2 regions of the Krasilnikovia sp. M28-CT-15 genome follow, and region 1 is predicted to be linked to the other one. Evidence: riboswitches for the same ligand, from Rfam matches in the RefSeq annotation. Region 1 holds a riboswitch; the other holds the start of a gene.

What was found. A riboswitch is a leader RNA that binds a small molecule or an ion and turns the genes downstream of it on or off. The one in region 1 is predicted to bind cyclic di-AMP.
Region 2: another riboswitch for cyclic di-AMP. It lies ahead of ACMCNO_RS04410 (coiled-coil domain-containing protein); the one in region 1 lies ahead of ACMCNO_RS14375 (transglycosylase family protein).

What each region holds. Positions count from the first base shown of each region.
Region 1 covers NZ_BAAGAK010000001.1:3,079,392-3,083,840, forward strand. The annotation lists gene ACMCNO_RS14365 (M48 family metallopeptidase) at 1-1,074, opposite strand, end outside; gene ACMCNO_RS14370 (hypothetical protein) at 1,151-1,720, opposite strand; cyclic di-AMP (ydaO/yuaA leader) riboswitch at 2,143-2,316, shown strand; gene ACMCNO_RS14375 (transglycosylase family protein) at 2,322-2,909, shown strand; gene ACMCNO_RS14380 (TetR/AcrR family transcriptional regulator) at 3,036-3,722, opposite strand; gene ACMCNO_RS14385 (methylmalonyl-CoA mutase) at 3,822-4,449, shown strand, end outside.
Region 2 covers NZ_BAAGAK010000001.1:908,719-913,167, forward strand. The annotation lists gene ACMCNO_RS04400 (glycoside hydrolase family 65 protein) at 1-292, shown strand, start outside; gene ACMCNO_RS04405 (coiled-coil domain-containing protein) at 347-1,363, opposite strand; cyclic di-AMP (ydaO/yuaA leader) riboswitch at 1,366-1,503, opposite strand; cyclic di-AMP (ydaO/yuaA leader) riboswitch at 1,799-1,935, shown strand; gene ACMCNO_RS04410 (coiled-coil domain-containing protein) at 1,939-2,976, shown strand; gene ACMCNO_RS04415 (ABC transporter ATP-binding protein) at 3,001-3,777, opposite strand; gene ACMCNO_RS04420 (ABC transporter permease) at 3,770-4,449, opposite strand, start outside.

The DNA of each region.
Region 1 (4,449 bases):
CAGGCCCGGGACCGCCAGGACGGTGAACATGGTCTGCACCGTCAACATCGCCAGTAGTGCCGTGACGGCACTGACGGCGAACCCGCCTTCCCACCGGTCCGGTGAGGGCGGGTCGGCTGCGGCCCGCACCGCCGGCGGCGGGTGCACCTGCCGTACTCGCCGGAGCCGCTCCGCCAGGCGGTGGGTGGGCCGGGCCCGGCCAGCGTGCGCCGAGGCGTCCACGTCCGGTCCGCCGAGCGCTGCGCGCAATGCGCCGGGATCGCCGAGGACCTCCCGCGCGTAGCGGTCCGCCGCGAACTCGCGTCGGCGCAGCAATGCCGCCCGCAGGCCGAGCACGATCACCGACAGCGCAACCGCCAGCATGAACGAGGGCAGGTATTCGACGAGCAGCCCGTCTCGCTGCCGGGGCCACCGCACCAGCGGGCTCAGCGCCGCCAGCAGTACCGGCACGCTCAGCCAGCCGGTCCACCACACCGCCGCGGCCCAGGACACGTCTCGGGACCGTACGTGGGCGAGCTCGTGCAGCACCAGGACGTCGAACCGGGCAGGCTCCAGATAGGCGTGGCCCAAAGGCAGCACGACTCTTGGTGCCGCGAAAGGCAAGCCGGTGGTGAACGCCTGCCGCCCGGACGCGTACGGTGCGAGGAGAACGAGCCGGGGCCGCCGCCGGCCGGTGAGACCGAGCAGGTCGCACCAGGACGCGAAGCGTTCCGCGGCCCACCCTGCCGCGGCGGTGCGCGCCGGGGGAACCGCACCGCGCGACAGCCGCCACCGCGCCAGCACCGCGCCGCCGATCATCAGCAGCATGGCGGCCACGGGCAGCAGGACGCCACCGGCCAGCATGAACAGGCTTTGATCGCGGGCGTTCGGCGCGATGCAGGTGCCTATCCGCTCTCGGATCTCCGGACTCCGCTGCCACGGCGAATCGAGTCGCTGCAGGGCCGTCCAATCGATCCCCTGCTCGCTCAGGCAGCGGACCGCGGCAGCCGGGTGCCGCGCGCTGTACGCGTCGCGCATCGCTGCCGCGGCGCCGCCACCCAGCAGCACCAGCGCGACCGCTACCAGTGCATACATCGATGCAAGGCGGCGTGGCGGTGCAACCGCCGGTGAACCGGTGACCGCGGACGACGGCCGCGGGCCTGCGGCCGTGCTACTCATCGACGTGGTTCGGCCCGGACGTTTGCGGCGCCTTCCCCGGTCCGGCATCCGCCAACGCTCGGCACAGGGCGCCGTGTACGGCGTCGGCCAGCATCGTCGCCTCAGCCTCGCTGAGCCCGAGCGTCGTGCCGTGCCGCACGCACGCCGACCGCAGGGCTTCCACCTGGTCCACATCGAACGCCACACGCGTGCGTGAGACAGCATCCGTGTTGCGTCGGCGCCGTGGCCACCACCCGCGCCGGAACCACTGGCGCCGGTAACGCCACGCGGTGACCGTCGCGGCGCCCAGCACCTCCGCCGAGGCGCCGAGCAGGATCGGGCCCACCACCTCGGCGAGCAACACCGGTTCGATCCCGGACCCGACCGATCCGCCGGTCCCGCCGGGCCACCGGCGCGCGGCCCCGGTCTCCCACTGCGCCGTGGCCGCCGTGAACAGGTCGATCTGGTCCGGCGCGGCGGTGGCCACCGCTGCGCGCGCCAGATCTCCCAACTCGACGGTCACCGCCGCGCCGGTGGTGGAACGCGAGCGACCATTCGACCCGTGCGCTGCGCGTTCAGTCACATGATCTCCTCGTGACGGACCGATGCCAGTGCGTACAGGATAGACGGACGCCTCCCGGCCGTTCGCCCCCTCGCGTGACGGATTGATGACGTTGCGTCGAGTTGTTCGCGGCGATCCGCCGGGGCTTTCCTGAAGGCCGGTCGGTCCCGGGTCTATGGCGATGACGCACCGAGTCAGGCGCGGACGTTGTCCTCGGCGTGGCCGAGGCGATGAACGTACTGGTCCGCGCAGGACTGGCGCGGACAATTGTGGCGCTCGTCCACTCGGTACTCGACGCCCGCCAAGGGGCCCGGTAGCCGATGCCGGATCCGGGTAACCGGAAGGCCGGGGAACAAGAGATCGATCTCACGATCGGGCCGGATTTCTTTGCGGCTCCGCGATTTCCGCGGTTACGTTCGCCGCGTCCGCCAATGCGGGCCCCGTGGGCGGTAACGCCGAATCCAAGCCGCCGCTCCTCGGGCATTCCTCAACCAGGCCTGGAGCGGGGGACCCACAAGTTCCTCGGCGCGCTACCGCGCGCCTCGGGGTGAAGCCGCACACGCGGCCGGGCGCCTCAGCCCGAACCCGACAGCTGACCTCGTAGGCGCGGAGGTTCTCTGTCATGGCACAGTTCCGAAAGCCCGCCCGCCTGGCGCTGGGCGTGATCGCTGCCGGTGTCACCGGCACCGTGGCCCTGCTCGGCCCGGCCGCCCCGGCGTCGGCGTCCAGCGTCAACTGGGACGCCATCGCGCAATGCGAGTCCGGTGGCAGGTGGCACATCAACACCGGCAACGGCTACTACGGCGGGCTGCAGTTCAGCCGCCGTACCTGGACCGGACACGGCGGTGCGAAGTACGCCCGGACGGCCGACAAGGCATCCCGGACGCAGCAGATCGCGGTCGCCGAGCGGGTGCTGCGCACCCAGGGCATCGGCGCGTGGCCGGTGTGCGGCGCCAAGGCCGGCTCGACGAAGCACCATCGGGCCGCCGCGCACAAGGCTCGCAAGACGCACCGCGCACACCACGCCCATCGGGCCCACAAGAGCCGGGCCGGCCAGCGGGTGCACATCGTCCGCGCCGGCGAGACGCTGGCGTCGATCGCCGAGCGGCACCACATCAAGGGCGGCTGGCGCACGCTGTTCCGGCTGAACCGGGGCGTTCTGGGCGGCAACCCGCACCTGATCCGGCCGGGCCAGCACCTGGCCCTGTGACCGTGGACGGCCGCCCCCCGGTGCATCCGGCTGGGGCGGCCGTCACGTCACGGTAGGGATCCCGTGACACGAGTCGTCGCCCGGGCTTCGACCTGGACGAGGTCGATGAGGAGGTGTCCGCCGGGTTCAGCGCGCGGACCCGTCCTCGAGGAGCCGCTTCAGCGACGGCAGCAAGGTATCGAGGTCGACGGAGGTCTTGAACGCCACGATGGTGGCGCCTCCGTCGGGACTGTCGTGCCGCTCGGCGGGGGCCGGGAAGAGCCGCAGGACCTCGCGCATCGCGTCGTCCACTTCGGTCACCGGATCCGCGGATTCGCCGCGCAGCCACCGGCGCAGGACGTGGTTGTGTGCCGCGGCGACGGAGGCCGCCATGAGTTCGGCCCGCAGTGACGCCGACTCGGTCGGGTCGCCCATCCAGTCCGCGATGAATTCGCGGAACAGGCGCTGGTAGCGGGCCACGCTGGCGATCTCCCGGTCGCGCAGGGCGGGCACCTTGCTGGTCAGGGCGTACCGCCGGCGCGCGATGTCGCCTTCGTCGATGTAGTGCAGCAGCACCAGCCGAACGGCGTCCGAGACGGCGATCAGGGCCGTGCTGTGGTTCGAGGTGGCCAGCCGGTCCCGGATCAGCGCGAGTAGCCGGTCGTGGTCCGGGAAGATGACCTCTTCCTTTGACCGGTAGTTCCGGAAAAACGTCGTACGTCCCACGCCGGCCCGTTCGGCGATGTCGTCGATGGTGGTCTGCTCGTATCCGCGTTCGTCGAACAGTGCGAAGGCGGCATCGCCGAGTCGGACGCGCGTGGATGGCTTGCTCATGAGCGCCCATTCTTCCTTGTTGTCGGCTCCGGGGGACCTCTTGTCCTGCGCGCCGGTACCCAGTACCGTCACCACGATACTGGGTACCGGGAGGTTGGTATGGAATCCACAGCGACGACCGAGTCCGGTCTGCCGATCTCGCCGGTCTGCGACAGCCGGGCGCTGGCGGGCTTCGACGCCGAAGCCAAGCTGGGCGCGCCGGGGCGCTTCCCGTTCACGCGGGGTGTCTATCCGTCGATGTACACCGGCCGGCCCTGGACGATGCGGCAGTACGCGGGGTTCGGCACCGCCAGTGAGTCCAACGAGCGTTACCACCAGCTGGTCGGTGCGGGAACGGGCGGCCTGAGCGTGGCGTTCGACCTGCCGACGCAGATGGGGTACGACTCCGACGACCCGATCGCCCGTGGCGAGGTCGGCAAGGTCGGCGTGGCGATCGACTCGATCGACGACATGCGCACGCTGTTCCGCGGCCTGCCCCTGGACAGGGTGTCGACCTCCATGACGATCAACGCCCCGGCCGCCCCGCTGCTGCTGCTGTACGAGCTCGTCGCGGCCGAGCAGGGCGTCCCGGGCACCAAGCTGACCGGCACGATCCAGAACGACGTCCTCAAGGAGTACATCGCGCGCGGGACCTACATCTTCCCGCCGACGGAATCGTTGCGGCTGATCAGCGACATCTTCGCCTACTGCCACCGGGAACTGCCGCGCTGGAACACCATCTCCATCT
Region 2 (4,449 bases), 2.2 Mb from region 1:
CGGTCAGCTGTCGTTCGCGCCCCGGCTGCCGAGCCGGATCAACCGGCTGGACTTCTCGCTGCTCTGGCACGGCAAGCGGCTGCGGGTCGACGTGACGCCGGACGAGGTGACGTATTCGCTGCGTAACGGCGGCGGGGCGGCCCGGCTGGAGCTGGTGCACCACGGCAAGGAGATCGAGGTGACCCAGGTCAAGCCGGTGACCGTACCGATCCCGTCGGCGCCGCCGATCGGCGCCGCCCCGCGGCAGCCCGCGGGTCGCGCGCCGGTGCGCCGGGTCGGCGCCAGCGGCTGAGCCGACCACGCAGACGGCCCCCGTCCGCGCGGGACGGGGGCCGTTATGCGTGCGTCAGAGCAGCGACACGTGTACGTGGTCGGTGTGCGCGCTCGGCCCGTGGTAGGTGTGCCAGCCCGTGGCCGGGAACCAGATCTGCTTGAACCAGATGACGTAGTAGATCCCGAGCCGGTCCGCGTTGCGGACCAGGAACGCCATGAGGTTGTTGCCGTAGTTCTTCATGTCCGTGTTGTGCGCGACCGAGAACCCGCTCTTCTGCAGCGACCAGTCGCAGGCGCGGCCCTTCGGGTGCTCGAACGGGCCGCCGTCCCGGTGACAGCCGACGAATCGATTGAATCCCGCCTTCTTCACCTCTTTGTAGAGGTGGAAGGTGCGCGGTGTGATGCAGCCGCCCGTCGTGGGGTCGTTGACCGTGCACGATTCGGGGGAGAAGCCGCCGTCGGAGTTGCGCGGGGCCGGTGCGGCCTCCGGCGACTTGGCCACCACGAACCCACCGGTGAGGCTTTCGCCGCCGACCAGCGCGAGCGCCTTGTCGGCGCTCTCCTTCTGCTTCTTCATCGCGGCGAGGTTCTGCTGTTGCGCCTTGATCTCAGCGTCCAGCCGCGCCTTGGTCGTGGTGACCAGGTCGATCGCGGTGTTCAGCTCGTGCAGCTTCTCGTCGTTGATCGAGTTGATCTCTTCGAGCGAGATGGCCTTCCTGAGGAACGCGTCCGAGCTGTTCGCGTTGAGCAGGTAGCTCATGGCCGACAGGTTCCCGGTGCGGTACTGCTGTCCGGCCACCGCGCCGACCTCGGGGATCAGCAGGTCGCGCTTGGCCTCCGCGTTGCGCACATCGATGGCGAGCGCCAGCTGGGTCTTCGTCGACTTCGCGACCGCGGCCTTGGCGGCGACGAAGCGCCGGTTGGTGGACTCCATCACATCGCTGAGCAGCGGGGTGGCCTTGCCCTCGTCGGGCGTGGCGGTGCCGCTGCCGGGCGCGGCGCTGGCCGGCGCGGCCGGCGCCACGAGCATCGTCAACGCGACGAGTGGTGCCAGGGCCACGGTCAGCCACCGGCGGTGTCTAGCCGTCATTCTCTTCCTTCCACGTAACCGCCGACCGGGTTAGCTGACGGGTTCGGGACGGAAGCGATCCCTACCGCGCGGGTGGCGCGGATTCACCCCACAAACGTGGTTCCCCGGCTCGCCCGAGGGCGATTAGGCGGTGGCCTGCCGGCACCCTTGGGGGTGGTGCCTTCCTGGCAGTGACCGGCGGCCAGCTTACCTGACGAATCAAGGGGCCGACCGGTGCCAAATGCGTTACCAGCCAACAACTTTCCGTGACTCGCGCGAGGAAATCCTTGGTGCCGTGGCCGTAACGCCGGTCAATGTGAATCGTTGCGTTTCTCTCGCCGCGTCGACTCATTGTCAGCACTCGGTAACCGACAGTACGACCCCTGTCGATTCTGGCGAGGCTGGGTATTCTTCGACACGGTCTCCGTTTCATAACGACGCCAGGAAAGGCGTCGGCGGAAACCACCGCCTAATCGCCCACGGGCGAGCCGGGGAACCACGTTTGTGGGGTGAATCCGCGCCACCCGCGCGGTAGGGGCCACTTCCGTCCCGAACCCGTCAGCTAACCCGGTCGGCGGCCGACGGAAGGAAGGCATGTGCGGCACACCCCTGCCCGACGGCTGTGGGCGACGCTCCTGGCCCTCATGGTCCTCGTCGCCGGTCCGGCCGTCGCCGGTCCGGCTCCCGCCTCCGCAGCCCCCCGGCCGCTGGCCGCCCCGGGTGACACCGGTGACGACGGCGAGGGCGGCAGTAAATCCCTCATCGAGGCGCTCGAGTCGGCGTCGCGTGGATTCACCGACGCCAAGGACGCCCTGGCGCGGTCCAAGTCGCGCCAGGTCGAACTGACCGCCGCGCTGCAGCGGCTCGACACCGAACTGGGCCCGCGTCAGGCCGCGCTGGACGAGATCGTGGCGCAGAGCTACCGGACCGGGCGGCTCGGGCCGATGACCGCCCTGCTGACCGCGTCGGACTCCGGCACCCTGCTGGACCGGGCCGACACCCTGCAATCGGTCGCGGTGCGTCAGGACGCGGCGATGCGCGACCTGAAGCAGACCCGCGACGGCCAGGCCAAGGCGAAGCTGGCGATCGACGCCACGATCCGCGACCAGCAGAAGCAGCTCAACGTCATGGCCCGGCGCAAGGCGCAGGCCGAGGCGGCGCTGAAGGCCGCGGGTGGAGGCCAGGACGTCGCGGGGCCGAGCGGCGGCGGCAGCAGCACCAAGTCCGCCACGGCTCCCCGCAACCTGGGCACCGGCTGCACCGTGGACGACCCCACGACCACCGGCTGCATCACGCCCCGCCTGCAGTTCGCCATGGGGCAGGCGAAGAGTGCCGGATTCACGCACTTCGTCAAGTGCTTCCGGCACCAGAGCTTCGGGGAGCATCCCAAGGGGCGGGCGTGTGACTTCGCTGCCGACAAGGGCACCTTCGGTGGAGTGGCCTCCGGCGCCAGCCGCACGTACGGCGACCGGCTGGCGAACTACTTCATCGACAACGCCGACCGTATCGGCGTGCTGTATGTCATCTGGTTCCGCCGGATCTGGCTGCCCAGCAGCGGCTGGAAGGCGTACACCCGGGGCAACGGTGACCCGTCCAGCGACCACACCAACCACGTGCACCTGTCGGTGCGCTGAGCGCGGAACGCGAGGAGGCGGGACCTACCGGCGCATGTAGGTCTCGTACTCCTTCATCACGTCCTCGGTCGGGCCGTCCGCGCGGATGACGCCGGACTCCAGCCAGATCGAGCGCTCACAGGTGTCCCGGATCGACTGCTCGCTGTGGCTCACCAGGAACACCGTGCCGGCCTCCTCGCGCAGGTCGCGGACCCGCTGCTCGCTGCGGCGGCGGAACTTGGCATCACCGGTGGCCAGCGCCTCGTCGATGAGCAGCACGTCGTGCTTCTTGGCCGCCGCGATGGCGAAGCGCAGCCGGGCCGACATGCCGGACGAGTACGTCTTCATCGGCAGGGAGCTGAAGTCGCCACGCTCGTTGATGCCGGAGAACTCGATGATGTCGGCGGTCTTCTCTTTCACCTCGGCCGGGCTCATGCCCATCGCGAGGCAGCCCAGCAGGACGTTGCGCTCGCCGGGCAGGTCGTTCATCAGCGCGGCGTTCACGCCCAGCAGCGAGGGCTGCCCGGCCGCGTAGATCGTGCCCCGGTCCACCGGTAGCAGCCCGGCGATCGCCCGCAGCAGGGTGGACTTGCCGGAGCCGTTGCTGCCGATGAGCCCGATCGCCTCGCCCTTGTACGCGACGAAGCTCACGCCCTTGACCGCGTGCACCTCGCGGACCGCGCCGGACTTCTGACCCGTGACGATCCGTTTGAAGCTGGCCACCGGGCTGTTCGCACCGGCCGCCGCGGAGCCGTACACCCGGTAGACGACGTGGGCGTCGTCGGCGATGACGGTGGGTACCCGCCCGGTTGTCTCAGCCACGGCCGTACCCCTTCTCTCCGCGCCAGAAGTAGACGAACCCGCCGACGCCGACGATCAGCGTCCACGCGATCGACTGGATCCACAGCCGGGTCGGCGTGTCGGCGAGCGGGACGTCCTCCATCAGCGCGTGCCGCATCAGCTCGATGAAGACCAGCATCGGATTCGCCTCGACCAGGCGCAGCTGCCAGCCGTGCAGGTGCTTCTCGAACTGTTCCACGGAGTAGATGACGGCGGAGCTGTACATCCAGATGCGCATGATGAACGGGACCAGCTGCTTGACGTCTGTGATCTTGGAGCCGAGCCGGGCGGTCAGCATGGCGAGACCCATGTTGAAGATCGTCTGTAGCAGCAGCACGGGCACGATCAGCAGCCATTCGAACGTGAGTGGCTCGCCCGTGATCAGCACGATGCTCATGAGTACGGCCATGGAGGCGATCAGGTTGCGCGCCTCGACCAGCACGACGGCCAGTGGCAGGCTCGCGCGGGGGAAGTGCAGCGCCCGGATCAGGCCGAGATTGTTCGTGACCGCCACGACGCCGCCCTGCACCACCGACGAGGTGAAGCCGAAGACGAACACGCCGGTGCACAGGTAGGCGATGAAGTTGTCCATGTCCTTGGTGCCGGCCAGGATGACGCCGAAGATCAGGTAGTACACCGCCGCGTTGAACAGCG